DNA from 3 places in the Kitasatospora sp. NPDC001132 genome. Region 1 is predicted to be linked to each of the others. Evidence: riboswitches for the same ligand, from Rfam matches in the RefSeq annotation. Region 1 holds a riboswitch; each other region holds the start of a gene.
What was found. Region 1 has a riboswitch for cyclic di-AMP ahead of ACWDBE_RS20740 (M23 family metallopeptidase). Riboswitches for the same ligand answer to the same signal wherever they lie in the genome.
Positions count from the first base shown of each region.

Region 2: it holds a riboswitch for cyclic di-AMP, as region 1 does, so the genes downstream of both, ACWDBE_RS04575 (NlpC/P60 family protein) here and ACWDBE_RS20740 (M23 family metallopeptidase) in region 1, are expected to answer to the same signal.
Region 3: it holds a riboswitch for cyclic di-AMP, as region 1 does, so the genes downstream of both, ACWDBE_RS11910 (M23 family metallopeptidase) here and ACWDBE_RS20740 (M23 family metallopeptidase) in region 1, are expected to answer to the same signal.

Region 1 is NZ_JBSFKF010000014.1:144,396-153,836, reverse strand. Features, by position in the region: gene purB (adenylosuccinate lyase) at 1-793, shown strand, start outside; gene ACWDBE_RS20745 (MFS transporter) at 835-2,376, opposite strand; cyclic di-AMP (ydaO/yuaA leader) riboswitch at 2,730-2,867, shown strand; gene ACWDBE_RS20740 (M23 family metallopeptidase) at 2,870-3,853, shown strand; gene ACWDBE_RS20735 (APC family permease) at 4,216-5,763, shown strand; gene ACWDBE_RS20730 (DUF2470 domain-containing protein) at 5,776-6,495, opposite strand; gene ACWDBE_RS20725 (RidA family protein) at 6,699-7,145, opposite strand; gene ACWDBE_RS20720 (IclR family transcriptional regulator) at 7,175-7,924, opposite strand; gene ACWDBE_RS20715 (sugar kinase) at 7,956-9,113, opposite strand; gene ACWDBE_RS20710 (amino acid deaminase) at 9,336-9,441, shown strand, end outside.
Region 2 is NZ_JBSFKF010000003.1:31,981-41,421, forward strand. Features, by position in the region: gene ACWDBE_RS04555 (glycosyltransferase family 4 protein) at 1-1,135, opposite strand, end outside; gene ACWDBE_RS04560 (glycosyltransferase 87 family protein) at 1,351-2,721, shown strand; gene ACWDBE_RS04565 (hypothetical protein) at 2,733-3,764, opposite strand; gene ACWDBE_RS04570 (NlpC/P60 family protein) at 3,944-4,990, opposite strand; gene ACWDBE_RS04575 (NlpC/P60 family protein) at 5,217-6,332, opposite strand; cyclic di-AMP (ydaO/yuaA leader) riboswitch at 6,343-6,496, opposite strand; gene ACWDBE_RS04580 (C40 family peptidase) at 6,835-7,872, opposite strand; gene ACWDBE_RS04585 (NYN domain-containing protein) at 8,074-9,387, opposite strand.
Region 3 is NZ_JBSFKF010000007.1:60,272-69,712, forward strand. Features, by position in the region: gene ACWDBE_RS11895 (sensor domain-containing protein) at 1-294, opposite strand, end outside; gene ACWDBE_RS11900 (GNAT family N-acetyltransferase) at 408-995, opposite strand; gene ACWDBE_RS11905 (hypothetical protein) at 1,038-1,913, shown strand; gene ACWDBE_RS11910 (M23 family metallopeptidase) at 1,973-2,821, opposite strand; cyclic di-AMP (ydaO/yuaA leader) riboswitch at 2,834-2,992, opposite strand; gene ACWDBE_RS11915 (YiaA/YiaB family inner membrane protein) at 3,190-3,480, shown strand; gene ACWDBE_RS11920 (alpha/beta fold hydrolase) at 3,556-4,437, shown strand; gene ACWDBE_RS11925 (TetR/AcrR family transcriptional regulator) at 4,564-5,130, shown strand; gene ACWDBE_RS11930 (ATP-binding protein) at 5,404-6,666, shown strand; gene ACWDBE_RS11935 (roadblock/LC7 domain-containing protein) at 6,650-7,063, shown strand; gene ACWDBE_RS11940 (DUF742 domain-containing protein) at 7,060-7,407, shown strand; gene ACWDBE_RS11945 (GTP-binding protein) at 7,385-8,020, shown strand; gene ACWDBE_RS11950 (cytochrome P450 family protein) at 9,342-9,441, shown strand, end outside.

The DNA.
Region 1 (9,441 bases):
GCTGGAGCGCCGGGTCGCCGGGCACCTCGGCTTCGACCACGTGCTGACCAGCGTCGGCCAGGTCTACCCGCGCTCGCTGGACTTCGAGGTGCTCACCGCCCTCGTCCAGCTGGCCGCCGCGCCGTCCAGCCTGGCCAAGACCATCCGCCTGATGGCCGGCCACGAGCTGGTGACGGAGGGCTTCAAGGAGGGCCAGGTCGGCTCCTCCGCGATGCCCCACAAGATGAACACCCGCTCCTGCGAGCGCGTCAACGGCCTGGCCGTCATCCTGCGCGGCTACGCCTCGATGACCGGCGAGCTGGCCGGCGACCAGTGGAACGAGGGCGACGTCTCCTGCTCGGTGGTGCGCCGGGTCGCGCTGCCGGACGCGTTCTTCGCCTTCGACGGCCTGCTGGAGACCTTCCTGACCGTCCTCGACGAGTTCGGCGCCTTCCCCGCCGTGATCGAGGCCGAGCTGGACCGCTACCTGCCGTTCCTCGCCACCACCAAGGTGCTGATGGGCGCGGTGCGCGCGGGCGTCGGCCGGGAGACCGGGCACGAGGTCATCAAGGAGCACGCCGTCGCCTCCGCGCTGGCGATGCGGGCCGGCGCCCGGGAGAACGAGCTGCTGGACCGGCTGGCCGCCGACGAGCGGATCCCGCTGGACCGGGCCGCCCTGGACGCGCTGCTGGCCGACAAGCTGTCCTTCACCGGCGCGGCCGGCGCCCAGGTCGCCGAGGTCGTCCGCCAGGTGGAGGCCGTCGCGGCCGCCTACCCGGAGGCCGCCGAGTACGCGCCCGGCGACATTCTCTGACGGGCGGCATTCCCTGACGGGAAGCGCCTTCTGACGTAGCGTCAGCCCTTGGGTGAGGGCCCCGCCGCCGGACCGGTGGCGGGGCCCTCGCGCGTCACGGGGACGTGGCCCGGGTCGAGCGGCGGGGCGGTGGGCCCGCACGGCCAGTCGCAGTTCGGCTCGGCCACCGGCTGCTCCTCGGGGGCGAGCACGTTGCCCCGTACGGTCGCGGAGGCGATCAGCCCGCCGGCGACCAGCAGGCCCGCGCAGATCAGCATGGCGGTGTGGAAGGCGGCGTCGACCGAGGAGGGTACCCGGTAGGCGTCGCCGCTCAGCCCGGCCAGCGCCGGCAGGGCGGCCACCGCGAGCAGGCCGGCCGCGCGGGCGGCGGCGTTGTTGACCCCGCTGGCGATGCCCGCGTGGCGGACCTCGACGGCGGCCAGCACGGTCGCCGTCAGCGGTGCGACCAGCAGCGTCATGCCGCAGCCCATCACCGTGACGGCGGGCAGCACGTCCACCCAGTACGAGGAGTCCGGGCCGATGCGCAGCATCAACAGCACCCCGGCGGCGCACAGCATCGGGCCGACGGTGAGCGGGATGCGCGGGCCGATCCGCTTGCCGAGGCGTCCGGCACGGGCGGACAGCAGCAGCATCAGCACGGTGATCGGCACCAGGGCGAAGCCCGAGACCAGCGGCGAGAACCCGGACACGATCTGGAGCTGCACCACCAGCAGGAAGAAGACGCCGCTGAACGCCGCGTACACGCACAGGGTGACCAGGTTCACCGCGGTGAACAGCCGGGAGGAGAAGAGGCCGAGCGGCAGCATCGGTTCGGGCGCGCGGCGCTCGACGGCCACGAAGGCGACGCCGAGCACCACCCCGATCACTCCGCTGACCCAGACGGCGGGGGACAGGCCCTCGCCGGCCGCGGTCAGCGCGTAGGTGATCGCGCCGAGGGCGAGGGCAGCGAGCACGGCGCCGAGCACGTCGAAGCGGCCGGAGGCGTCCTTGTCCCGGCTCTCCGGCACCGACCGGGTGGCGACGGCGATCACGGCGGCGGCGAGCGGCAGGTTCAGCAGGAAGATCCAGCGCCAGCCGGGGCCGTCCACCAGCCAGCCGCCTAGGAACGGGCCGACCGCCGCCGACACCCCGCCCAGGCCGGACCAGAGGCCGACCGCCGCCGAGCGGTCGTCAGGGTGGAAGACGGCCTGGAGCATGGCGAGCGAGCCGGGGGTGAGCAGTGCCCCGCCGATGCCCTGGACGGCGCGGGCGGCGATCAGCACGTGGATGTTCGGTGCGGCGGCGCAGGCGGCGGAGGCGATGGCGAACCAGACCACGCCGATCAGGAAGACCTTGCGCCGTCCGTACCGGTCGCCCAGCGCGCCGCCGAGCAGGATCAGGCCCGCCAGGGTGAGCAGATAGGCGTTCAGGGTCCATTGCAGGGACGCGAGGGAGGCGCCGAGGTCGGCGCCGATCCGGGGCAGGGCGACGTTCACCACGGTGCCGTCGAGCATCGCCATGCTGGAGCCGAGCACCGTCGCCAGTAGTACCCAGCGGCCCTGCGCGGTGCTCAGGCGCAGGGTGCCGGCCTCTGAGGTGGCCACGGGCGAATCCTGCGCTGCCGGGGCGCACGTGACAAGGGTCACCGGTGGGTGTGTTGACGGTGGGCGGGGTGTGAGTGGGCGGCTGCGCAGCGTCGCGGATCTCGGCGCAGGGTCGTGGATCAGTGGCGGGGGGTGAATGGATTGTGTGCGGAACGTGTGCTCCGGCCTGCGGAGGGTCACCGGGGAAGGGGGAATGGTTGCGCTTTCAAAGATCGACATTGCTTCACCCGAACGGATGGGTTTTAGTTCAGCGACCGCCCGGCCAGTCCGGACGGATCCGCCGGGTGGAACGCCGAGTCCTGCCGCTGCCCGGTGGTTCGAAACGAACTCTGTACGGCAGGAGCGGGGGACCCACAGGTAAGTCGCCGGACCGGAGTTCGCGCCTCAGGGCGCGGGCGTCCAGGACCGGCTAGGGGTGAAGCCGCGCATGCGGCCGGGCAACTCCAGCCCGAACCCGACAGCTCACCTCGCAGGCGTCGGAGAGGAAACTTCCATGCCTGCTCAGGCTCGTCGTATCGCCCTGCCCCGCGCCGCCCGCATCGGCATCGCCACCGCCGTCACCGGCGTCTCCTTCGCCCTCCCGCTCGTCACCGCGATGAGCGCCCAGGCCCACACCGCTCCGGCCGCCCCGGTCGCGCAGGCCGCCGCCTCCGCCCGCGCCGAGTCGGCTGCTCCGGCCGATGCTCCGGCCGCCCAGGCAGTGCAGGAGAGCTACCGCGTCGTCAGCGGTGACACCCTGTCCAAGATTGCCGAGGTCAAGAACGTCGAGGGCGGCTGGCACGCCCTGTACGAGCAGAACCGCTCGGTCGTCGGTGCCGACCCGAACCTGATCTTCGCGGGCCAGCGGCTCGCGCTGCCGGGCCACGCCGTCGCGCCGTCGGCCGACTCCGCTCCGGCGAAGGCCGCCGCCCCGGCCGAGTCGGCCGCTCCCGCGACCCAGGCCGCCAAGGCGCAGGACCGGGTCCAGGTGCGGACCGAGGCCGCCAAGCCGGCCACGCAGCTGCAGACCCAGCTGCAGGTCGCCACCCCGGCCCAGGCCGTGACCGCCACTCCGGTCGCCGCCGCCACCTCCGGCTTCGTCGCCCCGCTGGCCAACCCGAGGCTCGGCACCGCCTACGGTGTGGCCGGCTCGATGTGGGCCTCCGGCCACCACACCGGCCAGGACTTCGTCGCCTCCACCGGCACCCCGCTGCGCGCCATCGCCAACGGTGTCGTGGTCAAGGCCGGCAACGGCGGCGCCTACGGCAACGAGGTCGAGATCAAGCTCGCCGACGGCCACTACGCCGAGTACGCGCACCTCTCCTCGATCGGCGTGAGGATCGGTCAGGCCGTCACCGTCGGCCAGCAGATCGGCCTGTCCGGTGCCACTGGCAACGTGACCGGCCCGCACCTGCACTTCGAGGTCCGCAACGGCTCGGAGTACGGCTCGGACATCAACCCGGTCGCCTACCTGCGCGCGCACGGCGTCGCGCTCTGACCCACGGCTGAGCTCCGAGGGTTTCCGGAACCACCGTCGCTGCGGGGCGAAACGATCCTCCGGGATGGTCATGTCGGGTGACCGCTCGACCGGGTGATCGCCGCACGGCGGACATGGGCGCGGGACACGCCCAGGCCGGCCCGGCCGTACGAGGACTCCTCGTGCGGCCGGGCCGGCCACTGCCGTTTCCGTGCCGCCCGGCTGTTCCCGGGTTTCGTTCGGACGGGTCGAACGCGGCGTCAACTCCGGTGTGACGGAGGGGTTCGGTGGCGTCGCCGGGTGGCCGTGGCACGTCATGCTGGCGAACGGTCAGCGCCCGGTCGGTCCGGCCGGGCGGGCGGGTCCGGAGGCGAGGAGGGCGGATGGCGGTCCGCAGTGGGGGCGTGGCGGGGAGGACGGCCGGCCGGGAGCGGCCCGGGGAGGACGGGGTCGACCGGCTGAAGGCCGATTCGGTCGGCCTGGTCGGCGTGGTGTTCATGGCGCTCGCCACCGCCGCCCCGATCACCGCGATGACGGGCAACCTGCCGATCATCGTCGGGCAGGGCAACGGCGTCGGCGCGCCCGCCGCGTACGTCGTGGCGACCGTGGTGCTGACGGTGTTCTCGGTCGGCTACGTCGCGATGGCCCGGCACATCACCGCGGCCGGCGCGTTCTACGGCTACGTCTCGCACGGGCTGGGCCGGGTGGTCGGGATGGCCTCGGGACTGCTGGCGGTGCTCGCGTACGTCGTCACCGAGGCCTCGGCCCTCGGCTTCTTCGCGTACTCGCTGCGGGGACTGGTCCGTTCGCAGCTGGGGGTGGAGCTGGGCTGGGGCTGGTACGCGCTGTCCGGGGCGGCGGTGATCGGGGTGATGGCCTGGTTCGACCTGCACCTGACGGCCAAGGTGCTCGGCGTCGCGCTGGTGCTGGAGATCGGGGTGCTGAGTGCGGTCTCGTTCGCCGTGCTGTTCTCCGGCGGCGGCCCGGACGGGATCGTGCTCGCGGCCGTGAACCCGCTGAACGCGCTGAGGGGGGTGGGGAGTTCGGCGGCCGCGGCGGGGCTCGGCCTGTTCTTCGCGTTCTGGTCCTGGGTGGGGTTCGAGTCCACCGCGATGTACGGCGAGGAGTCCCGCGACCCGAAGCGGGTGGTGCCGCGGGCGACGCTGGTGTCGGTGATCGGGGTCGGGCTGCTCTACGTCTTCGTGTCCTGGATGATCGTCTCCGGCAACGGGGTCGAACGGGCGATCGCGGTGGCGAACGGCGCGGTGCCGGGCAAGGACGGCAACAGCCTGTTCTTCGACCCGCTCGGTGCGCACCTGGGGGCCTGGGCGGTGAAGGTGTTCCAATGGCTGGTCGTCACCGGCTCGTTCGCCTGCGCGATGGCCTTCCACCAGTGCGCGGCCCGCTACCTGTACGCGATCGGGCGGGAGGGTCTGCTGTACCGGGGGCTCGGCCGCACCCATCCGCGGCACGGCTCGCCGCACGTCGCCTCGGTGGTGCAGTCGGTGATCGCGGTGGGGCTGGTGGCGGGCTTCCTGGCGGCCGGGATGGACCCGTACGCGCACCTGTACACGCTGCTGGCGCTGCTCGGGACGATGGCGATCCTGGTCGTGCAGACGCTCTGCTCCTTCGCCGTGGTCGGGTACTTCCACGTGCGGGGGCGCCACCCGGAGACCGCCCACTGGTTCCGGACGCTGGTCGCGCCGCTGGTGGGCGGGGTGGCGATGGCCGGGGTGGTGGTGCTGCTGGTCCTCAACAAGGACGCCGCCGCCGGGGCGGCGGCGCACACGCTGCTGTTCCGGCTGATCCCGTACCTGGTGATCGGGGTGTTCGCGGGCGGGGTGGCGCTGGCGCTCGCGGTGCGCCGGTGGCGGCCGGAACTGTACGTGCGGATCGGGCGGGTGGTGCTGGAGGACGCGGTCGAGCGGTGACGGGACGGGGGGTCAGTGCCGGTGGACCGGCGAGCCGTACTGCGCGGCGGCCAGCAGCTCGTGCATCCGGTGGCCGAACTCCTCGGTGTCCCGGGCGGGTTCGGGGAAGACCAGGCGGACGTCGCGGTGGCCGTACGGGTGGTCCAGGCGCAGCACCAGGCCGTGGCTGTCCAGGGCGAGCGGGCGGACCTCCGGGCCGTGGCCCAGCACGGCCGGGTCGAGCAGGCGGGTGAGGACCTCGAGCGCCTCGGCGTGGTCGTCGGCGAGGTGGGTGAGCATCGCGGCCTCGTGCCGGGCCATCGGGTCGGGGACGGCGACGGCGAGGTCCGCGGCGGTGACCGCGCCGGTGCCGTACGGGGTGGCGAGGACGGCGTGGGCGACGTCCACCCGCAGGTGGACGCTGAGGCCGTCGTCGGCGAGGTGGGCCAGGTGAAGTCGGCCGGCCAGGGTCAGGCGGGCACGGACCCGGTCACGGACGGCGACGGGGGAGACGTCGGTGACGTCGAGGACGACGGCGAGGCCGTCGGTGGCGCCGGCGGCGGCCGCGGTGAGCGGGTCGTCCAGGGCGGTGCGCAGCCGCAGCCGGGAGCCGTGGACGGAGACCGGGGTGTCCAGGTGGTGCTGCTCGCCCAGGGCTCGGACGGTGAGCGAGGAGGTCGTGCTGAGCAGGCTGTGGATCCGTTCGGCGGTGGTGGGCTCGGGGGCCTCGGTGTCGCCGGTGGGCAGGCTCATGGGCGGACCTCCAGTTAGTTAGGTGAGCCTAACCTAATATTTGGCTGGAGGTGTGGCAAGCGGGCGGTCGGCGGCGTGGCAAGCGGGCGGTCGGCGGCGTGGCGGGTGGGCGGTCGGCGGCGTGGCGGGTGGGCGGTCGGCCGGACAGGTCGAAGGGCCCCGGGCGCGCGGCAGGCGTCCGGGCCCTTCGGGGGCGGGGGTGGTCAGCCGACCACGGCCTGGGCGTCGATCTCGACCAGCATCGGCTCCTGCGGAAGCTCGACGAAGACGGTGGTGCGGCACGGCTTCACGCCGCCGGGCTTGATGTTCTCGTCGATGAACTCGGCGTAGACCTCGTTCATCAGCGGGAAGTCGGCCCGCTTGGTGAGGTACACGCGGAACATCACCACGTCCTCGATGGTGGCGCCGCCGGCCTCGACGATGGCCTTGACGTTCTCCAGCGTGCGGCGGGTCTGCGCCTTCACGTCGCCGTGGTGGAGGTACTCGCCGGTGGTCGGGTCCTGCGGGCCCTGGCCGGAGACCTGGAGGATCGGGCCCTTGCGGACGCCCTGGGAGAACATCCAGGCGGGGGCGGGGGCGCCGTCGGTGCGGATCTCGACCTTCCCGTCGGTCCGGGAGTGCTCGTCGGTCTGCGGGTGCTCGGAGGGCATCGGGTTCCTTTGCTGTTCTTGACGGTTCGTCAGGTGTGGTCGGGGCGGCCGCAGTCGGCCGAGACGGCGCGGGTGGTGGCGAGCAGCTGGGGGAGCAGGTCCAGCACCTGCTCGTACGGCAGGACCATGTCCGGGACGGAGATCGAGGCGGCGGCGACCACCCGTCCGCTGGCGTCCCGGACGGGCGCGGCCACGCAGTTGATGAAGGCCTCGTGCTCGGCGTGGTCCTGCGCCCAGCCCTGGGCGGCGACCTTCTCCAGCTCGGCGAGCAGCGCCTCGGGCGTGGTCAGGGTGCGCTCGGTGTGCGGGGTGAAGTCGATCCCGGCCACCACCCGGCGCCGCTCGGGCAGCGGTAGGCCGGCCAGCAGCACCTTGGAGACGGCGGCGCTGTGCAGGGCGGCGCGCAGGCCGATCCGGGAGTACATCCTGACCGGGTGGCGGGAGTCGAACTTGTCGATGTAGACCACCTCGCCGCCCTCGTACGCGGCCAGGTGCACGGTCTGGCCGGTGGCGGCGTTCAGCTCGGCCAGGTGTGGGGCGGCGATCCGGCGCACGCCGCGCTGCTCCAGGGCCAGGCCGGAGAGTGCGAAGAGGCCGGCACCCAGGTGGTAGCGGTAGGCCGCGTCGCGATAGACGAATCGTTCCTCCTCGAGGCTTTGCAGCAGTCGGAGCACGGTCGTCTTGTGGACGCCGAGCACCTCGGCGAGCTGGTCGAGGGAGCGCTCGCCCTCGCCGAGTTCGGCGAGGATGCGCAGCGCGCGGGTGACGGTCTGGCTCATCGTGCTCCGCTTCGAGGGCTGGGGTTCCTGCTCATTGTGCCCGGGCCCGATCGGCGGACGGGGGCCGGTCGGTGGACTGGGGCCGCTCGGCGGACGGCGCCCGGTCGGTCCGGCGCCGGTGGCCGGCGGGCAGGGCCGGGCCGGTGATGCCCGCCGCGGTGACCCGGGTGGCGGCCCACTGGGCGGGGGTGGCGTCGAGCAGTGCCGTCACCACGGCGGCGTCCGGCAGCTCTGCCTGGTCGCCGTGGGCGGTCAGGGCGCAGGCGGCGCTCAGGTGGCCGAGCCGCAGCCGGCGCCGCTGGTCCAGGCCCCGGACGGTGCCGGCCAGGTAGCCGGCCGCGAAGGCGTCGCCCGCGCCGGTGGCCTCGACCACCTCGACCGCGAGGGCCGGCTCGGTGACCGCCGTCCCGTCCCGGTCCAGGACGGTCACCTGCCGGGCGGCCTCCTTGACCACGACGGTGGCCGGGCCGGGGAAGCGGCGGCGCAGGGCGGCCGGGTCGCCCGTGCCGAAGGCGGCCTCGGCCTCGTCGGCCCCGAGTAGCAGCAGGTCGGCGGCGTCCAGCAGTGGTGGCAGCACGGCCGGGTCGCGCTCGCGCCAGAGCGAGGGACGCCAGTTGAGGTCGAAGCTGATCGTTCGGTTCGGGCGGCGCTCGGCGAGCAGGCCGCGCAGCAGGGCCAGGCAGCCGTCGGAGAGGGCGGCGGTGATGCCGGACAGGTGCAGCAGCCGGGCGCCGGTCAGCAGCGGGGCGGCGGCGGGGTCGGTGAGCAGGTCCGGGGAGAGCGCGGCGGCCGCGGAGCCCCGCCGGTGGTAGTGCAGCCGGCTGCGGCCGGGCCCGAGGTCGTGGCGGTCGCCGGTGGTGCCGCCGACCTCCTTGACGTAGAGGCCGGTCGGGCGGTGCGGGTCGACCGCGACCGCCGAGACGTCCACGCCCCGGGCGGCGACCTCGGCGAGCAGCCGGCGGCCGAAGCCGTCGTCGCCGACCCGGCTGATCCAGGCGGTCGGCACGCCGTGCGCGGCCAGCGCGCCCGCCACGTTGGACTCCGCGCCGCCGACGGACAGCCGGAAGCTCTCCACCGACTCCAGTGGGCCCGGGCGGTCCGGCAGCAGGACGGCCATCGACTCGCCCACGCACACGGCCGTCGGGGGAGGACCGGGGCGGGTCGGGCCCTGGGTGTCCTGTCGCGGCATGTGCGGGGCTCCTCGTCTGCGGCCGTTCCGTCGAGAGCGGGCCCACCGGGCCGACTCGTCGCACGCCGGCGCCGTGTCGTCGGTGAGCGCCGGACGTGAGTCGACCCCGTTGACCGGGAGTCAGGTCCGTTGACCGTGATCCGGCGCCGATGCTAGAACCGTGTTGCCAGCATGTGCAACCCTCGTTGCACATGTTGCAACTTGGGCGGATGGAGGAAGACGGTGGAGCAGACCTTCGCAAGCAGCGGCACCGGGCCGGGCATCGCCCGCGGGGCGGTGGCCGCCCTGGCCGACGAGCCGCTCGACTGGCGGTTCAAAGCCGCTCCGC
Region 2 (9,441 bases), on a different contig from region 1:
ACCCGGCCAGCAGCGAGGTCAGCCGCCCGGCCAGCAGGTCCCAGCGCCAGGAGCGCTCCACCCAGCGCCGCCCGGCCTCGCCCATCCGCCGCCGCAGCTCCTCGTCGCGCAGCAGCCGCACGATCCGCTCGGCCGCCGCCGAGGCCGAGCCGCCGGGCACCACGTACCCGGTCTCGCCTTCCAGCACCGCGTCCGGCGCCCCGCCGGAGTCCCCCGCGACCACCGGCAGGCCGGTCGCCGACGCCTCCAGGTAGACGATGCCCAGGCCCTCGACGTCCAGGCCCCCGCGCCGGGTCCGGCAGGGCATCGCGAAGACGTCCCCGGCGCCGTAGTGGGCCGGCAGCTCCTCCCACGGCACCGAGCCGGTGAACCGCACCGAGTCCCGTACGCCGGTGGCGTCCGCGAGCTTCTCCAGGTCCGCCCGGTACGGGCCGCCGCCGACGATCAGCAGCACCGCGTCCGGCACGTCGGCGAGGATCTGCGGCATCGCCTCGATGAGGGTGTCCTGGCCCTTGCGCGGCACCAGCCGGGAGACGCAGACCACCACCGGCCGGTCCGCCAGCCCGAGCCGGCGGCGCACCTCGGCGCCCCCGGAGTCCGGGTGGAAGGTCGTCTCGTCCACGCCCGGCGGCAGCTGGACCATCCGGGCCGCGGCCTGCGGCCCGACCGCGGCGGCGATCCGGGAGCGGGTGTACTCGCCCAGGTACGTCAGCACGTCGGTACCCGCGCCGATCCGCCGCAGCAGCTGCCGGGAGACCGGCAGCTGGGCCCAGGCGGCCTCGTGCCCGTGGGTCATGCCGAGCAGCCGGCCGGCCCCGGCCCGGCGCAGCGTGGGCGCCATCAGCCCGAGCGGGGCGGCGGCACCGAACCAGACCGAGTCGCACTTCTCCGCCCGCAGGATCTCGGCGGCCCGCCGGGTGACCCGCGGTGTGGGAACCATCACCTTCGTCCGGTCCCGGATCACCGGGAACGGCTGCTCCGCGTCGAAGCGGGCCACCTCGCTGCCGTCCCGCCAGGTGGAGGCGTAGACCACCACGCTGCCTGCGGGCTGACGGACGGCCATGTTGTGCACGAACGCCTGGATGCCGCCGGGGCGGGGCGGGAAGTCATTGGTGACGATCAAGGTTCTGTGCATCAGGCCAGGCTCGCTCGGTCGGGGGGTGCGCGGTGTACCGCTGGGTGATCCGTACGATAGGTCAACACCATGACCCGCCGGGAACGGAACCGCACACGGCAACCGTTTGACCCCCGGGTCAGTCCTAGTACCTAGGCCGTCGTCCAGGACGCGGCCCGGGCGTCCGTCGGTACGACGCCTCCGGTGGGGACGTCCGAGACGAACGAGGGAGCGCAGTGGAATTGGCCCCGGCCACCGAGCCCGGTTCTTCGCGCGGCCGCCTCGGCCGCCCGCTCGGGGCGCTCGCCGCGCTCGGTGCCACCGGGGTCGCCACCCGCGCCCTGCTGGTACTGCTGGCGACGGGCGTGCTGAAGGCGCCCGGCGGCGACGTCACCGCGGACGTCTGGATGATCTACCACGCCTGGTACGGCGTGCTCCAGACCGGCACCTTCCCGTTCGACGACGTGACCTGGCAGTACCCGCCGGGCGCCGCCCTGGTGATCCTGCTGCCGGGCCTGCTGCCCTGGTCGTACCTGGTGTCGTTCTGGGTGATCTGCGGGATCGCCGACGCCGCCGCGGCCGCGCTGCTGGTGCGCACCGGCCTGCGCCGGGGCCGGGCGCTGACCGGCGCCTGGATGTGGGTGGTGGGCGTCCCGCTGCTCGGCCCGATGATCTACAACCGCTTCGACGTCATCGTCACCGCGGTCGCCCTGGCCGGCCTGCTGGCGCTGATCCGCCGCCCGGCCGTGGGCGGACTGCTGCTGGGCCTGGGCGGCATCGTCAAGATCTGGCCGCTGCTCGGCCTGATCGGCACCCCCTCCGGCCGCCGCACCCGCCGCTCCTGGACGCTGGCGGGGGCCACCGCCGTCTCGATCGGCTTCCTGCTGACGGCCGGGATGAACGGCGCCTTCGAGTTCCTGGCGTTCCAGAAGGACCGCGGCATCGAGGTCGAGTCGCTCGGCGCGCTGCCGCTGCACTTCGCCCGGCTCGCCGGCGCCTGGGACGGCAAGGTCACCATGAACTACGGCTCCCCGGAGATGCTCGGGCCGTGGGTCAGCGTGATCAGCAAGGTGATGATGGCCGGCACCCTGCTGGGCTTCGCCTGGCTGCTGCTGTGGCGCTACACCTCCAAGCGCCGCAGCGCGGCCACCATGTACGACGCGGCGCTGTGCGCGCTGCTGATCTTCGTGGTGACCAGCCGGGTGATCAGCCCGCAGTACCTGGTCTGGCTGGTCGGCGTCGCGGCGGTCTGCCTGACCGTGCGCAACAGCAGCCAGCGGCCGGTGGCGCTGCTGATCCTGCTCGCCTGCCCGCTCACCCTGGTCGAGTTCCCGACCATGTTCACCCAGGTCCTGGCCAGCGAACCGGCGGCGGTCGCCGTACTGGCCGCGCGCAACCTGCTGCTGCTGGCCGCGGCCGTGCTCTCCTGCGTCCGGCTCTGGCGCTCCACCCGCGGCGAGGCGCCGCTGCCGCCCACCGTGGTGCTGGACCACGAGCCCGCCGCACTGCCGGCCGCCGGCTATCCGGTGCGCCCGGGCATCGCCTACGAGCAGGACCTGCTGGACGGCATCGACCACCCGGGCGCCCCGGCCCGGCAGCACCGCTGAGCCGGCGCCGGTCAGCCCTTCAGCGCCGCCACCTGCTCCAACCAGAGCCTGGTGAACTCCGCCAGCCCGACGCCCAGCTCGCGGCGCATCAGCCGGTCCGTCCGGCGCTCCCGGTCCTCGCCCTGCCCGTCGGCCGCTCCTACGGCCCGGTAGAAGGCGACCAGCCGCTGCGGCCCGTGGGTGCGGGCGATCAGCTCGCAGGCCAGCCAGGACTGCTCGTAGGCCTGGGCGATGCCGTCGGCCCCGGCGGCGAAGTCCCGGTCGGCGGGCAGCGCGGCGGGCTGCTTCCCGGCGGCGACGTCCCTGGCCAGCTCGGGGGCGATCTGCTGCGGGCCGCGGGCCGAGTCGCGGTAGGCCGTCCAGTCGGCGACGCCCTCGGAGAGCCACAGCGGGGTCCAGGCCCGGGTGTCGGCCCTGGTGGCGACGTGGGTGGCCTCGTGGGTGATCACCACCTGACGGCCGAAGTCGCTGAGCCGCCCGTACGCCTCCGGGTTGACCAGCACCCGGTCCGCCGGGGTGTGCCAGGGCGCGCCGGGGGCGGCCACGGTGACCGCCGCCATGCCCGTCCAGCCGTCCGGGTCGCCCTCCAGCAGCCGGGCGAACCGCTCCTCGGTGGCGGGCCACTCCAGCAGCAGCCGCTGCGGCCAGGCGTCGCCCCAGACCTCGGTGACGGCGGGCACCGCCCGGTCCGCCACCGCGACCAGCTCGGCCGGGTCGGGGCCGTCGACCGGCCCGAGCACCAGGCAGTGCGCGCCCGGCGCCGACCGCAGCGGCCCGAAGTCCCAGGGCGCGGGCGGTCCGCCCGCGTTCTCCTCGCGCTCCACCCGCCAGCCGTCCCCGGCCGGGACCAGCTCGATCCGGCGCGGGTACACCACCGGGTACTCGTCGTACCCGGCGATCCGCACCGTCAGGTCGGCGGCGGCGGTCAGCCGTTCCGGCCCGCCGGAGGCGGCGAGCACCACGTTGCGGTACGCCGCCTCGGCCACCGGCAGCCCGGCCCACGGCGGTGCCGCCCCGACCCGCTCCGCCAGTGCGGAGGCCACCTCGCCGTGCCGGTCCGCCGAGCGCGCCGCGGGCGGCGCCGCCGGGGCGGCCGGGGGCAGCGACAGCTGGGCCAGCCCGCCGGCCGCGAGCAGCAGCGCGCCCCGCCGGGACAGGGCGCGGCGGGGGCGGGGTATCCCGGCGGGGTCTGCGGGGTCGGCGGAGCCGGGCGTCGGGGCGTTCAGAGCCGGACCACCCCGGAGACCGGCATGGCGGTGACGCTCTCGTAGCGGACCTTGGCACCCGGGCGGGGGGCGTGCACGATCACGCCGCCGCCGGCGTACATGCCGACGTGGTGCATGTCCCGGTAGAAGATCACCAGGTCTCCCGGTCGCGCTTCGGACAGGCTGATCCGCTGCCCGGCGTACGCCTGGGCCTGCGAGGTGCGCGGCAGGGTCACTCCGGCCTGCCGCCAGCTGTAGTACATCAGACCCGAGCAGTCGAAGGCGTGCGGTCCGGTGGCCCCGTAGACGTACGGGGAGCCGATCATCCGCACCGCGGCGGCAAGCGCGGCCGCCCCCCGCTCGGAGGCGGGCGGGGCGGTGCCGAGGTCCAGCCGGTCGGTGCCCCGGGTGGCGCGCTGCTCGGCGTCCCGGGCGTCCTGGGCCGTCATCCGGGCCCGCTCGGCGGCGCCCAGGCCGTTCAGCAGCTTCTGCGCCCCGGCGAGCCGCTGCTGGATCTGCTGCTTGGTGTCGGCGAGCGTGCGGCGGGTCTGGTCCAGCTCGGCGAGCTTGCCGGCCGCCTCGGTGCGGCGCTGGTCGAGCCGGCGCTGCCGGGTGACCAGCTCGTGCAGGGTCTCCTGCTGGCGCGCGGCGGCCTGCCCCAGGGTGCGGGCGCGGACCAGGTAGCCCTCCGGGTCGGACGAGAGGAACAGCTGGGCGGTCTGGGCCATTCCGCCACCGCGGTACTCGGCCCCGGCCACTGTCGCCAGGTCGCCGCGCAGTTCGTTGAGCTGGTCCTGGGCGATGGCGATCTCGCCCTGGAGGATCGTGGTCTCGCCCTGGAGCCGCCGCTGGGCCTCCTGCGCCGCGTTCGCCTTCTCGGAGGCCTGCTCGGCCTCGTCGTACAGCTGCTCGACCTGCGTCCTGACGTCCTGACGATCGCCCGGGTCCGGGCTGTCCGGCGCGGCCTGGGCGCGGCCTCCGGCGGCCACGCCCAGCGCGGTGGCGGCGGCCGCGGTCAGCACCAGCGCCCGGGTGAGCAGTTGGGAACGGCGGTGCACGGGCATGGCGGCAGCGGCTCCAATCCTGCGGCGCGGCCCCGCCGCCGCACCGGGACGGGCGGCCGTCGAGCGGGAGTCCGGTGGCAGACGTTAGCGAGTCCGGGCAAGCGAGTCCAAACCCTTCCCAACCCGAATATTCGACCCCTAATCGGACATCAGCTCGACCCGCCGGAAAAGCCGCAGGCCCGGCCTTCCCTGGGGAAGACCGGGCCCGGAGGCGTCCGAGCGGGGATCAGACCCGCACGATGGAGGTCAGCGGCATGTTGCCGACCGCCTCGTAGCGCACCGACGCACCCGGCTTGGGAGCGTGCAGCACCTGGCCGTTGCCGGCGTAGATGCCGACGTGGTGGGCGTCGCTGTAGAAGATCAGCAGGTCGCCGGGCTGGGCCTGGGAGATGTCCGAGCCGATCCGGGTGCCGGCCCCGGCCTGCGCCTGCGAGGTGCGCGGCAGCGACACCCCGGCCTGGTTGAACGCCCAGACCATCAGGCCGGAGCAGTCGAAGGAGCCCGGGCCGGTGGCGCCCCAGACGTACGGGCTGCCGACCTTGGACGCGGCGTACGAGAGGGCGGCGGCACCGCGCGAGCTGCCCGCGGCCACCTTCACCGGAGCGGCGGTCGAGCCGGTCGCCAGGTTGCCGCGGCTGTTGTCGCGCGAGGCGCGGTCGGCCTGCTGCTGCTGCGCCTGGGCGGCGTCGGCCTTGGCCTTGGCGTCGGCCGCGGCCTTCTCCTCGGCCTGGCGCAGCGCCTGGCGGTCCTGCTCGGTCAGGGTGTTGAGCAGGTCCTGGGCCGCCTTCAGCTTGCCCTGGACCTCGTCCTTGGAGGCCTTCAGCTGCTGGGTGGTCGACTCCAGCTCGGCGAGCTTGCCCTGGGCCTCGTTGCGGTCCTGGTCGAGCTTGCGCTGCTGCTCCTGGAGCTCCTTCAGCTGCCCCTTCTGGGTGCTGCCGGCCTGGTTCAGCGTGCCGGCCTGGCTGAGGAAGTTGTCCGGGCTGGAGGAGAACATCAGCTGGACGGTCGGGGATATGCCCCCGTTGCGGTACTGCTCGCCGGCGATCTCGGCGAGGCCGCCCTGGAGCTCGGTGACCTGGGCCTGCTGACGGGCCACCTGGTCCTGCAGGCCGGAGACCTGCTTCTCCAGCTCCTGCTGCTTGGCCTGGGCGGCGTTGTAGTTCTCGGTCGCGACCTCGGCCTGCTCGTTGAGCTGGTCGACCTGCCCCTTGACCTGTTCCTTGGTCGGCTGCGGGTCCGCGTGGGCACCCTGCGCGGAGAGGACGACGGCCGCCGCGGCGACACCCGTCAGGATCGAGACGCGGGCGCGACCGGCGGGCTTGGGACGACGATGGGACGCCACGAAGGCGGACTCCTTCTTCCTACGTCCGCCTACCGGGTGAGCTGACGGGTTCGGGCCGGAAGCATGCCCTACGACGCCTCACGGCCGTTCCACCGGCCGACCTGGCGCCGATTCACCCCGGAGGAACATGGTTCCCCGGCTCCGCTCCGCAGCGCCCCCGAACACTGGGCTCCCCTGTCGGGCAGTCGCTTCGACCTGCCCCGCTGCCTCGCGAACTCGGCGGTAACCACCGCCGCCACCCTGGCTGGGCGATCGACAGTGCGGTGGTTCGGAGCATGACCCTAGTAACTGAACCGTGATCCGTTCAAATCCTTGTCAGAAAAAAGGCAGAAGATTACCCAAGTTCTTTTGTGAAAATGACCGATGGTGACCACTGGCACACACAAGGCTGATCGGTTCTCAGCATGTGGTCGCGAAAGGGCGGGAAAGCCGAACGCCACCCCCAAGGGAGGGTGGCGCTTTTCACAGGCCCCCGAGGGAGCCCGGCGGGCGTGTCGGACCGTCAGACCCGGCGGATGGTGTTGATCGGCATCGCGTCGGCCTTCATCACCTTCACCACGTCACCGGTGTGCGGCGCGTGGACCACCATGCCGTTGCCGATGTACATCCCGACGTGGTGCATGTCGGAGCCGTAGATCACCAGGTCGCCGGGCTGGGCCTGGTCCAGCGAGGGCACCCGGGTGCCGTAGTGGCCCTGCTCCTGCGAGGTGCGCGGCAGCGAGACGCCCGCCTGCCCGTACGACCAGACCATCAGGCCCGAGCAGTCGAAGGTGGTCGAGCCGGTGGCGCCCCACACGTACGGCGAGCCCTGCTTGCTCATCGCCTTGGCCATCGCCACGGCCGCGTAGCCGCTGGCCGGCGGCAGGCTGCCGAGGTCGACCCGCTCGCTGCCGCGCGAGGCGCGGTCGTCCTGCGCCTGCTGGGCCTTCAGCGCGGCGCGGTCGGCGGCGCTGAGCGAGTTCAGCAGGTCCTGGGCGGCCTTCAGCTTGGTGTTGACGTCCGCCTTGGCCTGATTGAGGTCCTTGGTGGTGGTGTCCAGCGAGGCGAGCACGGCGGCCGCCTCGGCCTTCTCCTGGTCCAGCCGGCGCTGCTGTTCCAGCAGCCCCTTGAGCGCCTCGGCCTGGCTGGTGCTGGCCTGCTGGACGGTCGAGGCCTTCTCCAGGTAGCCGGACGGGTCGGAGGAGAGCATCAGCTGGACGGACGGGTCGATGCCGCCGGAGCGGTACTGATCCCCCGCCACCTCGGCCAGGCCACCCTGGAGCTGGGTCATCTGCTCCTGGCTGCGGGCCACCTGGTCCTGCAGCTGGTCGGCCTGCTTGCGCAGCTGGTCGGCCCGCTCCTTGGCGCCGTTGTACTTCTCCGCCGCCTGCTCCTGCTCCTCCTGGAGCTGGTCGATCTGCGCCTTGACGTCCGCCTTGTTCGGCTGCGGCGCGGCGTGCGCGGCCACCTGGGCGGAGAGGGCGACCGCGGTCGCAGCGGCAGCGGTGAGCACGGAGATCCGCGCGCGGCTCGGCTGCTTGGGACGGCGGTGGGAGGCCAAGGGACCGGCTCCTTCTTCCAGCGGACTCACCTGATGGGATGAGATTCCCGAAAATAGGTTTGACGCCAGACCCTAGTGAAGATCTATCCGTTTTGCCACTCCCCCGATGGCATGAACTCGGCCACCCCACACTGACTCCACAGCCCCCTCACAAGGCCCCGGAACCGCCCCTGACCAGGAATCACACGGAATCGGCCGAGGTCAGGGCCGGGCCAGCCGGTTCAACAGCAGCACCGACGCCACGGGGCGCGCGCCCGCCTTCCGCACGCCCTCCGCGACCTCCCGGTCGGTGGACACCACCACCACCGGACGACCCTGCGGCTCGGCCCGCACCAGACGGCGGATCAGCTCGTCGGCCGTTTCCCCGGTCCGGCTGAACCGCACCCGGACCCCGCGCGGTGGCGCCATGATCACCGGGACGTCCAGGTCCTGCCCGTCGAACACGCAGGTGACCTCCGCCTGGGTGCGCTGAGCCAGCATCGCCAGCCCGCCCAGCAGCCGGATCCGCTGTTGCTCCAGCGGCAGTGCCGGATAGCCGGCCTTGGTCACGTTGTAGCCGTCCACCACCAGGTGGACCTGGGGGATCGCCAGCAGCTGGTCCAGCAGCGCCGGATCGTCCTCGGCCAGCCCGCGCCGGGCCACGTCGTGCGGCGAGGCCGCCCCCGGCACCACCGCCTCCACCAGGTCCGCCGGGCGGATCTGGGAGACCGGCAGCGCCAGCTCCCGCTGCAGACCCTGGGCCGACTGCAGCACGGTGTCGAGCAGCAGCCGCAGCCGCATGTCCTCGACGCTGCGCCCCTCGCGGGCCGACCGGCGGCCCTGCTCGGCCGCGGTCTCCAGTTCGGAGAGCCGGTGCCGGAGCCTGCGCGCCTCGGTCTCGGCAGCGCCGCGCTCGGCCGCGGCCTGCGCCTTCAGGGCCTCCAGCTCACCGCTCACCCGGCGGGTCTCGGCCTGCGCCCGGCGGGTGTCGCTCTCCAGCGACCGCACCTTCTTGCGCAGCGACTCGGCCTCCTTGCGGACACCGTCGGACTCGGCCCGCTGCCGGTCCAGGTCCGCCCGGGCGGCGGCCCGTACCTCGGCCAGCTCGGCCTGCAGCTTCTCCACCAGCCGGGCGGCCTCCGCGGCCGCGTCCTCGGCACCGGCCCGCTCGGCCTCCTCGCCGGCCTCGGCCACCAGCCGGCTCCAGCCCGCCGAACGCACCAGGTAGGCGGCGGCCGCGACGTCCATCGGATCGGCGGCGCTCGGGACGGTGCCGCACTCCAGCGCCCTCACCAGGTCCGGCTGCCCGAGGCGCAGCCGCTCGGCTATCCGCACCCGGAAGGCCGGCTCCGCCTCCAGCGCCGCCGCCAGCGCCGTGGCCGCGTACTTGGCCCGCCGCACCGGGGTGAACTTGACGTACTGGCGCAGGCTCTGCGGGAGCTCGGCCGGCGGCAGCCCGCCGAGCGCGTCCGAGGCCAGCCCGACCACGCGCCGGCGCACCCCCTCGGGCAGCGGCCGGTCGAGCTTCTCGGCCACGCGCTCCGCCGCGGGCTCGGAGGAGTCGTCCGCCGTCCCGGCCGCCTCGGCCTG
Region 3 (9,441 bases), on a different contig from region 1:
CCGGCCGAAGCCGCGGGCGAGGCCGGTCAGCGCGCCCAGGACGGGCAGGCCGATGACGGTGGCGAAGGTGCCGAGGCCGAGGCACAGCAGGGTGATCGAGGAGGCGAACCCGGCGATCGCCAACGGCAGGCCGCTGAGCGCGAAGCCGACCTCGCGGTAGTAGTAGGCCGAGAACGGCGCCCGCCACAGGGCCGGCCGCCGCTCGGTCCACCGGGCCCGGACGGGGCGCGGGTCGTCACCGTAACCGCCCGGGACGTCCCAACCCCGGTCCTCCATGCTGCGGCTGCTGCTCATGCTCCCGGCCCCCGGCCCCTCGTACTGTCGGTCGTTCGTCCCGCTGACGAGGTCCAGTCTGGTGGACGCGCCGGCCGGCTGGGATCCGGAGGCCTGGCGGATCCGGGGTGGGGTTAACCCCCCTCCGTCCGGACGGCCGGGCCGCGCCACTCGTCGGCGAGCAGCGAGTAGAGGTAGGAGTCGGACCAGACGCCGTCCTCGAACACGTCGTGCCGCAGCCGCCCCTCCAGTCGGAAGCCCAGCCCGGTGAGCACCTTGACGGAGGCCGTGTTGGCCACGGCGACCCGGGCGGCCAGCCGGTGCAGGCCCAGCGGACCGAAGGCGAGGTCGCAGAGCAGGCCGACGGTCTCGCCCGCGTAGCCGAGGCCCCAGCACCCGCGGGCCAGCACGCACCCGAGCCAGGCGGCGCGGTGCCCTTCGAGGGTGAGCGAGGCCTGCCCGATCGGCGTCGCGTCGTCCGGCTCCTCGGCGTCGGCGAGCCTGGTGACGGCGAGCCGGTAGGTGTCCCGCTCCTCGGCCATCGCCTCCTCCAGGTAGAGCTCGACCTGGTCGGCGCAGTCCTCCCGGTCGCTCGGCCCGAAGGGCAGGTACCGGGTGACCTCCGGGTCGCCGAACAGCGCGTGCAGCGCGTCCACGTCGCCCTCGGTGTGGTGGTACTCGCGGACGGCCAGTCGCGGGCCGGTGAGTCGTACGGGGACCATGGCTGCCGACCCTATCCCCGCCCGGCGGCTACCGTTCGGACTATGAACGACGAAGACCTGCGGCTCGCCCCGCGCACCAAGGCCGCCGACCTGCTCGCCTGGGCGGCCGAGCAGGACCGCGCGCCGGTGGCCGAGGGGCCGCTGCGCGCGGTGCTGGCGCTGCTGGAGCTGGGCGAGGGCAGGATGCACGACGGCTGGCCCGAACTGACCTCCGACGCGGTGGAGCACCTGCTCCACGAGCGGCTCCACCTGTACGTCCAACCCGCGCCCGAGGAGGACCCGCTCGCCTACGGCGACGCCGTCCGGCTGCTGGTCGACCACCAGCGGGCGGCCCGCCGGCTGAACGCCAAGCGCCAGGAGCGGCTGCACGAGGAGGCCGAGTGGCAGGGGGAGGTCGCGGCCGGGCTGCTGCGCCGCGCCGACCTGGTGACCTGGCCCCGGCTGTACGCGCTGCTGCTGCACGCGCACGGGGCGGACGTCACGGACCCGGAGGCGGTGCGGGAGTGGCTGGCCGGCTTCGGGGAGTTCGCCGAGGAGGAGCGGCTGGCGGCGTTCGAGGCGCTGGCGTCGGCCGGCTGGCTGGACGAGCCGGACGAGCGGGGCTGGGGCCCGGGCCGGGTGCTCTCGGTGGGCATGGCCACGGACGGCGCGCGTCGGCTGCTGGAGCAGGGCCTGATGCGGCGCAGCTACCGCAACCTGGCGCGGCTGACCGCGCTGGGCCGGCCGATGCCGGACGAGTTGGCCGGGGACTTCGGGAGGTTCGAGGAGGCGGCGGTGGACGCGGCGCTCGACCTGTTCGGCGCCTGGACGGTGCCGGGGCTGCCGCGGCTGCTGGTGACGGAGTTCCCGGAGCTGGCGCCGGAGCCGGGCCCGGAGGAGATCGACGCGTACCTGGCGCAGCTGCCCGTCGAGGAGTGAGACGCGGCGCGGGAGGCCCCGGTCCAGGGGCCTCCCGCGGGTGCGTCGGTGGGCGTGCGTCAGGGGTTGAGGCCGCGCTGCTGGAGCCAGGGCTCCGGGTCGACCGGGGCGCCGCCGCCGGGGCGGACCTCCATGTGCAGGTGGGGGCCGGTGACGTTGCCGGTCGCGCCGACCTTGCCGATCTGCTGGCCGGTGGCGACGTTGCCGGAGCCCTTGGTGATCGAGGAGAGGTGGCAGTACCAGATCTCGGTGCCGTCGGGCAGGGTCTCGACGATCCGGTAGCCGTACGAGCCGGCCCAGCCGGCCGAGGTGATGGTGCCCTGGCCGAGCGCGTGGACGGGGGTGCCGGTGTCGGCGGCGAAGTCCAGGCCGGTGTGCAGGTTGGCCCAGTAGCGGGCGCTCTGGCCGTAGTGGGCGGAGAGCCGGTAGTCGTTCACCGGGAGGGTGAGGGCGGCGGCCTTGGCCCGCTCGGCCTCCTCTGCGGCGCGCTTGGCCTCGGCCTCCTTGGCGGCGGCCTTGGCTTCCGCCTCCTGGGCGGCCTGCAGCCGGGCGGTCTCCTCGGCGGCGGTGCGCTGGCTGTCGGCCTGGTGCTGGATGCGGGCGGCGAGCGCGAGGCCGGGGTCGGCGGAGAGGGCGACCGGGGTCTCGTCCGGGACCTCGACGGCGGGGGCGGCGGCCGGGGTCGCCGAGGCGAAGCCGGTGGCGCCCAGCGTGGCGGCGACGGCGGTGACGCCGAGCAGCGGGGAGGCCCCGCGGGTCTGACGCGGCATCCGGTGGCGGTTGGTGTCGGCCTCCGCGGCGAACGCCTCCGGGCCGAAGGCCTCGGGGCCGTCCGGGCCGGGGTGGTCGAGGAGCTGGGTACCGGCTGCGGGGCCGGCCGGGTGTGCCGGGGTGTGCGTCGACGCCACGGAGGCGCGCTCCTTTCCTTCCTTCGCGCCTACCGGGTTAGCTGACGGGTTCGGAGCAGGAAGGTCTCCTACGGCCGGGCCGGAGCCCCGCCGATTCACCCCAAGGAACGTGGTTCCCCGGCTCCCTGACCTGCCCGGGGGCGGGTCGGCGGGATTAGGCGACGGCGCGCACGGTGCCGTCTGGGTACGGCGTTGACAACCGCGCTGCGTTATCAAACGTTAATCCTAGGAGGCTCTGATTCCAAGCCATCCGTTTCGGGCCGCCCGATCGCAGGTGAACGGACGTCAACGAACGACCCCTCACGCACGGCCCCATCTGAGTACCCCTACTCATGTGCGGCCCGGCCGGGCGGCCGCATCCTGACGCCATGAGCGCACCGATGCAGACCCGCACCACGGCCGCGTACCACATCCAGGCCGTCCTCTCCTTCGCCCTGTCGGGCATCGCCCTCGCCGCCGGGATCGCCTACCTGCCGGTCGGCGGGTGGACCCGGGCCTTCCTCGGGATCGGCCTCCTCTACACCGTCACCTCCGCGTTCACGCTGGCGAAGGTGGTCCGGGACCGGCAGGAGTCCAACGAGATGGTCACCCGGGTGGACCAGGCCCGGCTGGAGAAGCTGCTCAGCGAGCACGACCCGTTCAAGGTGGAAGGGGTCTGACCGCACCCGTCCGACCGCGCCCCTTCCCCCCGGCCCGCCGACCGCTTGACGGCTAAGGCTATTAGCCTTAGCTTTATGGCTATCGGCAGTACCGCCGATGCCCAGCACCCGCGGCCCGAGGAGGACCCCGTGAACGGCACCATCACTCCGAGCACCCAGTACCTGAGCGTTCCCGGCGGCCGGATCGCCTTCGACGACACCCGGCAGGGCGACGGCACCCCCGTCGTCCTGCTCCCGGGCATGCTCGACAGCCGGGCCGCGTACCGGCACCTGCGCCCGCTGCTGGTCGCCGCCGGCCACCGCGTCGTCACCATGGACCTGCGGGGCTTCGGCGAATCCTCGATCAGCTGGGACGACTACAGCCCGGCCGCCATCGCCGACGACGTCCTCGCCCTGCTCGACCACCTCGGCATCGAGCGCGCCGTCCTCGCCGGCAACTCGTACACCGGGGCGACGGTCGTGAAGGCCGCCGGGGACGCGCCCGAGCGGGTCGCCGGGATCGTCCTGATCGACGCCTTCGTCGAGAGCCCGCGGCCGGGCGCCCTGATGCGCGGCGTCATGGCCCTGATGGGCCCCGCCCTCGTCCACTGGCCGGCCTCCTGGGGCTTCTACCTGCGCCGGATGGCCTTCCCCGGCGCCAAGCCCGCCGACTTCGACGCGTACGTGGACGGGCTGGTCGCCGCGCTGCGCACGCCGGGACGGAAGACCGCCACCCGCGGGTACGTCCACGGCGACTCGGCGCCGGTCGGCTGGACGGCCGCGGTGCGGTGCCCGGCGCTGGTGGTCATGGGCGACAAGGACCCCGACTTCCCGAAGCCGGAACTCGTCGCCGACCGGCAGGCCGCCGCGCTCGGCGCGCGGAAGGCGATGATCGAGGGGTCCGGGCACTACCCGATGGCCGACAACCCGGCGGCCACCGCGGACGCCCTGCTGCCGTTCCTCGCCGAACTCGGCTGAGCGCCGCCGCCGGCCCCCGCCCGACCCTGCCCCTGCCTGCCCCTGCCCGCCCCGCCGACGTCACCGGCACCCGCCCGGCAGCGCCCGACGTCACCCGACTTCGACCCGTACGGAGAGCCCGAACCCATGCCCCGCGTAGGACTGACCCCCGACCAGGTCGTCGACCACGCCCTCGCCCTCATCGACGAGCAGGGCGCCGAGGCCCTCACCCTGGCCTCCGTCGCCGCCCGGGCCGGGGTCGCCGCCCCCTCGCTGTACAAGCACGTCAGCGGCGGCCTCGCCGAACTGCGGCGGCTGATCGCCGTCCGGGTCACCGGGGAACTGGCCGACCGACTGGCCGAGGCGGCCGTCGGACGCAGCGGGGACGACGCCGTCGCCGCCGTGCTGCGCGCCTACCACGCGTACGCCACCGAGTACCCGCACCGCTACACCGCCCTCCCCCAGGCCCCGCAGCCGGACGACGACCTGGCCCGCGCGGCCGCCCGGCTCGTCGGCGTGATCGTCGCCGTCCTGCGGGAGTACGGCCTCGACGGCTCCGAGGCGATCCACGCCGCCCGCACCGTCCGCTCCCTCGCCCACGGCTTCGCCTCGCTCACCACCGCCGGTGCCTTCCAGCTCGCCGAGGACCTCACCACCACCCACGACCGCCTCGTCGCCACCCTCACCACCGGCCTGCGCGCCTGGCCCGCGTAGCGGCCCGGCGCCGGAGCGGCCCGGCCGCGCCCCTTCCGAACAGCGTGAGCACAGACCCCACACATCGTGGAACGCGATCCGGCCACCCGGCTCGATTCCGACGCTGCCCGCCGGTGCCGGTCGGGCAGGTCCGGGCCCTCGTCAGGCGGTGGGATCGGGGTCGAACGAGTGCCGATTGCCGCCGAATTGACTCGATATTGACGAGATCCGGTCACTTGGCGAGATCCGTTCACACCTTCGTAGGATCATCACCCTAGAATTCGCCGCGTGACGATGACTCAGTGGTCCGTAACGGCAACCGGCGTGCTCGCCGTCCTCGCCCTCGTGGCCGCCGCGCGCTACCGCGCCGTGTCCGTCACCCAGCGCGGCCGCGCCGACCGTCTGCAGGGCGAACTCGCCGCCGTCCAGGAACAGCTGGCCGCCGAGCTCTCCCGCCGCGGCGCCGACCTCGCCGCCGTCCAGCAGGAGCAGGAGCACACCGCCTCCACCCAGCGGGCCTTCCTCAGCGTCGCCCGCCGGATCCTGGTGATGGCCCACGACCAGCAGGCGCTGCTGGACGAGATGGAGCGCACCCACGACGACCCGGCGCTGCTGGAGGGCCTGCTCAAGGCCGACCACGCGGCCGCCCAACAGGCCCGGCTGGCCCAGACCCTGGCCGTGCTGTGCGGCGCGCGGGCCGGCCGGCACTGGCCGGAACCGGTCTCCCTGGAGGACGTCGTCCGCGGCGCCCAGTCGCGCATCCTGCCGTTCCAGCGCGTGGTGGTGCGCAGCCGGATCGAGACCGCGGTGGTCGGCGCCGCCGCCGAGGCGCTGATCCACGCGATCGCCGAGCTGCTGGACAACGCCACCCGCTACTCCCCGCCCAGCACCCAGGTGTTCGTCACCCTGGTGCCCGTGCACAACGGCGCCGTCATCGAGATCGACGACGGCGGCGTCGGCATGCCGGAACAGGCCGTCGCCAAGGCCGCCGCCGCACTGGCCGGCGGCAGCACCCTGGAGGTCTCCCGGCTCGGCGAGGTGCCGCAGCTGGGCCTGGCCGCGGTCGGCCGGCTCGCCGAGCAGTACGGCTTCCGGGTCACGCTCAGCTCGGCGCCCTCGCCGTACGGCGGCGTGCGCGTCGTCCTGCTGCTCCCGAACGCGCTGCTCACCGAGCCGCTGCCGCCCACCGTCCCCGGCCTCGGGCCGGACGACCGCGCGTTCAACCCCGGCCCCCCGCCGGCCTCTCCCTCCGGCCACCCCCTGGTGGAGACCCCACCGACCGGCCGGCACGCCGCCGACGGCACCCCTCCCCCGCTGCCCCGCCGGAGCCACCGGCGCGACCGCAACAGCCGCCCGGCCCAGCACGCCGCTCCCCCTCCGCCGCCCGCGCCGCCCTACCGCTCGGCCCGGGACGCGCAGGCGTTCATGGCGATGTTCCAGGCCGGAACCGCCAGCGGCCGGTCCGCCGCCCGGGCCCAGGCCCAGTTCGACCCTTCCCCGCCCGTTTCCCCCCGACTTCCCCAGCGCTCCGGAGAGTTCCATGACCACCACCCCTGATCTCGGCTGGCTGCTCGCCGACATCATCGCCGTCCCGCAGGTCCAGCACGCCGTCGTCGTCTCCAACGACGGCCTGGAGATCGGCCGCAGCGAGGGCATCGGGCGCGACGACGCCGAACGGCTCGCCGCCGCCTGCTCCGGACTGCAGTCGCTGGCCCGCGGCGTCGCGACGGGCTTCGGCGGACCGGGCAGCGCCACCCGACAGATCATCATCGAGTACGGCGGCGGCTACCTCTTCGTCGTCGCCGCCGGTGCCGGCGCCCACCTGGCCGTGGTGACCAGCGAGGCGGTCGACGCCGGCCTGGTCGCCTACCAGATGCAGGTCCTGGTCGAACGGATCGGCACCCACCTCACCAGCCCGCCGCGCGTCGACCACGCGGCGGGGGGCCACCGGTGAGCGGGCCGGTCCGGCCGTACGTCATCACCGGTGGCCGCAGCCGCTCCACCCGGGCCGAGCTGGCCGTGGAGAGCCTGGTCAGCGCGTCACCCGAACCACCGGACCTGCCCGAGCACGAGCTGCTGAACCGCGAACACCGGCGCATCCTCGACCTCTGCCACAGCCTGCTGTCCATCGCCGAGGTGGCGGCCCACCTGAGGCTGCCGCTCGGCGTCGTCAAGGTGCTGGTCGGGGACCTGTGGGACCTCGGTGCCGTGCAGGTGCTCCCTCCCGTCCCGCAGGCCGAACGCCTGCCCGCAACCCTCCTGGAAGAGGTGCTCGTTGGCCTCCGCCAACTCCGCTGAAGCCGTCCCCGGGGCCGCCGGGTCCACCGACGGGCCGCAGTACCTGCCCTCCTCGGTGCAGGGCGCGGTCAAGATCCTGGTCACCGGTCCTTTCGGGGTCGGCAAGACCACCCTGGTCGGTTCGCTGAGCGAGATCACCCCGCTGCGCACCGAGGAGACCATGACCGCCGCCAGCGCCGGCGTGGACGACCTCACCGGGCGCCCCGGCAAGACCACCACCACGGTGGCGCTGGACTTCGGCCGGATCACGCTCAACTCCCGGCTCGCGCTGTACCTGTTCGGCACGCCCGGGCAGCAGCGGTTCTGGCCGCTCTGGGACGACCTGTCGCGCGGCGCGCTCGGCGCCATCGCCATGGTCGACCTGCGCCGCCCGGACGAGAGCTTCGACGTGCTCGGCCGGCTGGAGGAGCAGCGCATCCCGTTCGCGGTCGCGGTCAACACCTTCCCGAACACGCCGAGTTACCCGGAGGAGGAGCTGCGCTCCGCGCTGGACCTGCTGCCGGAGGTGCCGATCCTGCACTGCGACGCGCGCGACCGCCGGCAGTCCTACGACCTGCTGATCGACTTCGTCGACCACCTGCACCGCAGCTCGATCCTGGAGCTCCAGCGATGACCGCTCCCGAACACCCCGTGCCCCCCGGCACCTCCGGCGGGTGCCCCGTCGCCCACGGCGGCAGCCTGCCCGGCGGGCTGCCCGTGGGCGTGCCGCTGACCCCGCTGTACGGCCCGGCCCTCGCCGAGGACCCGCACGGCCTGTACGCCCGGCTGCGCGAGCGCTACGGGCCGGTCGCACCGATCGAGCTGGAGCCCGGGGTCGAGGCCTGGCTCGTCATCGGCTACCCCGAGCTGCTCGAACTCACCCGCAACGAGGCACTGTTCTCCAAGGACTCGCGGCGCTGGCGGGTGCCCGCCGAGGGCCGGCTGGCGCCCGACTCCCGGCTCCAGCCGATGACCGCCTGGCGCCCCACCGTGCTCAACCTGGACGGCGCCGAGCACCAGCGGCTGCGCACCGCCGTCGCCGACACCCTCGCCCAGATCGACCACCGGCAGCTGCGCGGCACCACCGAGGCCGCCGCCAACGGGCTGATCGACAGCTGGGGCCCGGACGGCACCGCCGACCTGGTCACCCAGTACGCGAACCGGCTGCCGCTGCTGGTCTTCACCCAGCTGCTCGGCCTGCCCACCGACGCCGGTCCGCACCTGATCCGGCTGATCAACGACATCTCCGACAGCGGCGCCGAATCGGTGCGCGCCAACGAGGAGTTCCACGCGATCCTGGTCGACCTGGTGCGCCGCCGCCGGACCGAGCCCAGCGCCGACCTCACCTCCTGGCTGCTGGCCCACCCGGCCGCGCTGACCGACGAGGAGGCGGTGCACCACCTGGTGGTGATGATGGTCGCCGGGAACGAGACCACCATCGGCTGGACCGGCAACACGCTGCGGCTGCTGCTCACCGACCGGCGCTTCCGGGCCACCCTCACCGGCGGGCGGCTGACCGTCTCCGACGCGCTGGAGGAGGTGCTCTGGCGCGACCCGCCGACGCAGAACTTCCCCGGCCGCTGGGCCACCAGCGACACCGTCCTCGGCGGTCAGTACATCAGCGCCGGCGACCTGCTCGTGCTCGGTCTGGCCGCGGCCAACGCCGACCCGGCCGCACAGGGCGCCTCGGCCGCCGCGCAGGGTTCGCTGGGCGGCAACCGGGCCCACCTCGCCTGGGGCGCGGGCAAGCACGTCTGCCCGGCCCAGCAGCCGGCCAGGATCATCGTCGAGACCGCCGTCGAGACCCTGCTGCACCGCCTCCCCGACCTCCAACTGGCCGTACCGGCCGGTGACCTGACCTGGCGCCCGTCCCCGTGGGCGCGGGCCCTGAACGCCCTTCCGGTGCTCTACAGCGCCTTCACCCCACCCCGTCCGCCAGCCCCCGAGAGGCCCGCATGGACACCACCGACGACGGAACCCGCGCCGAGCCCGTCAGGCTCGACCCCTTCGGCCGCGACCAGCACGGCGAGAACGCCCGGCTCCGCGCGGCCGGCC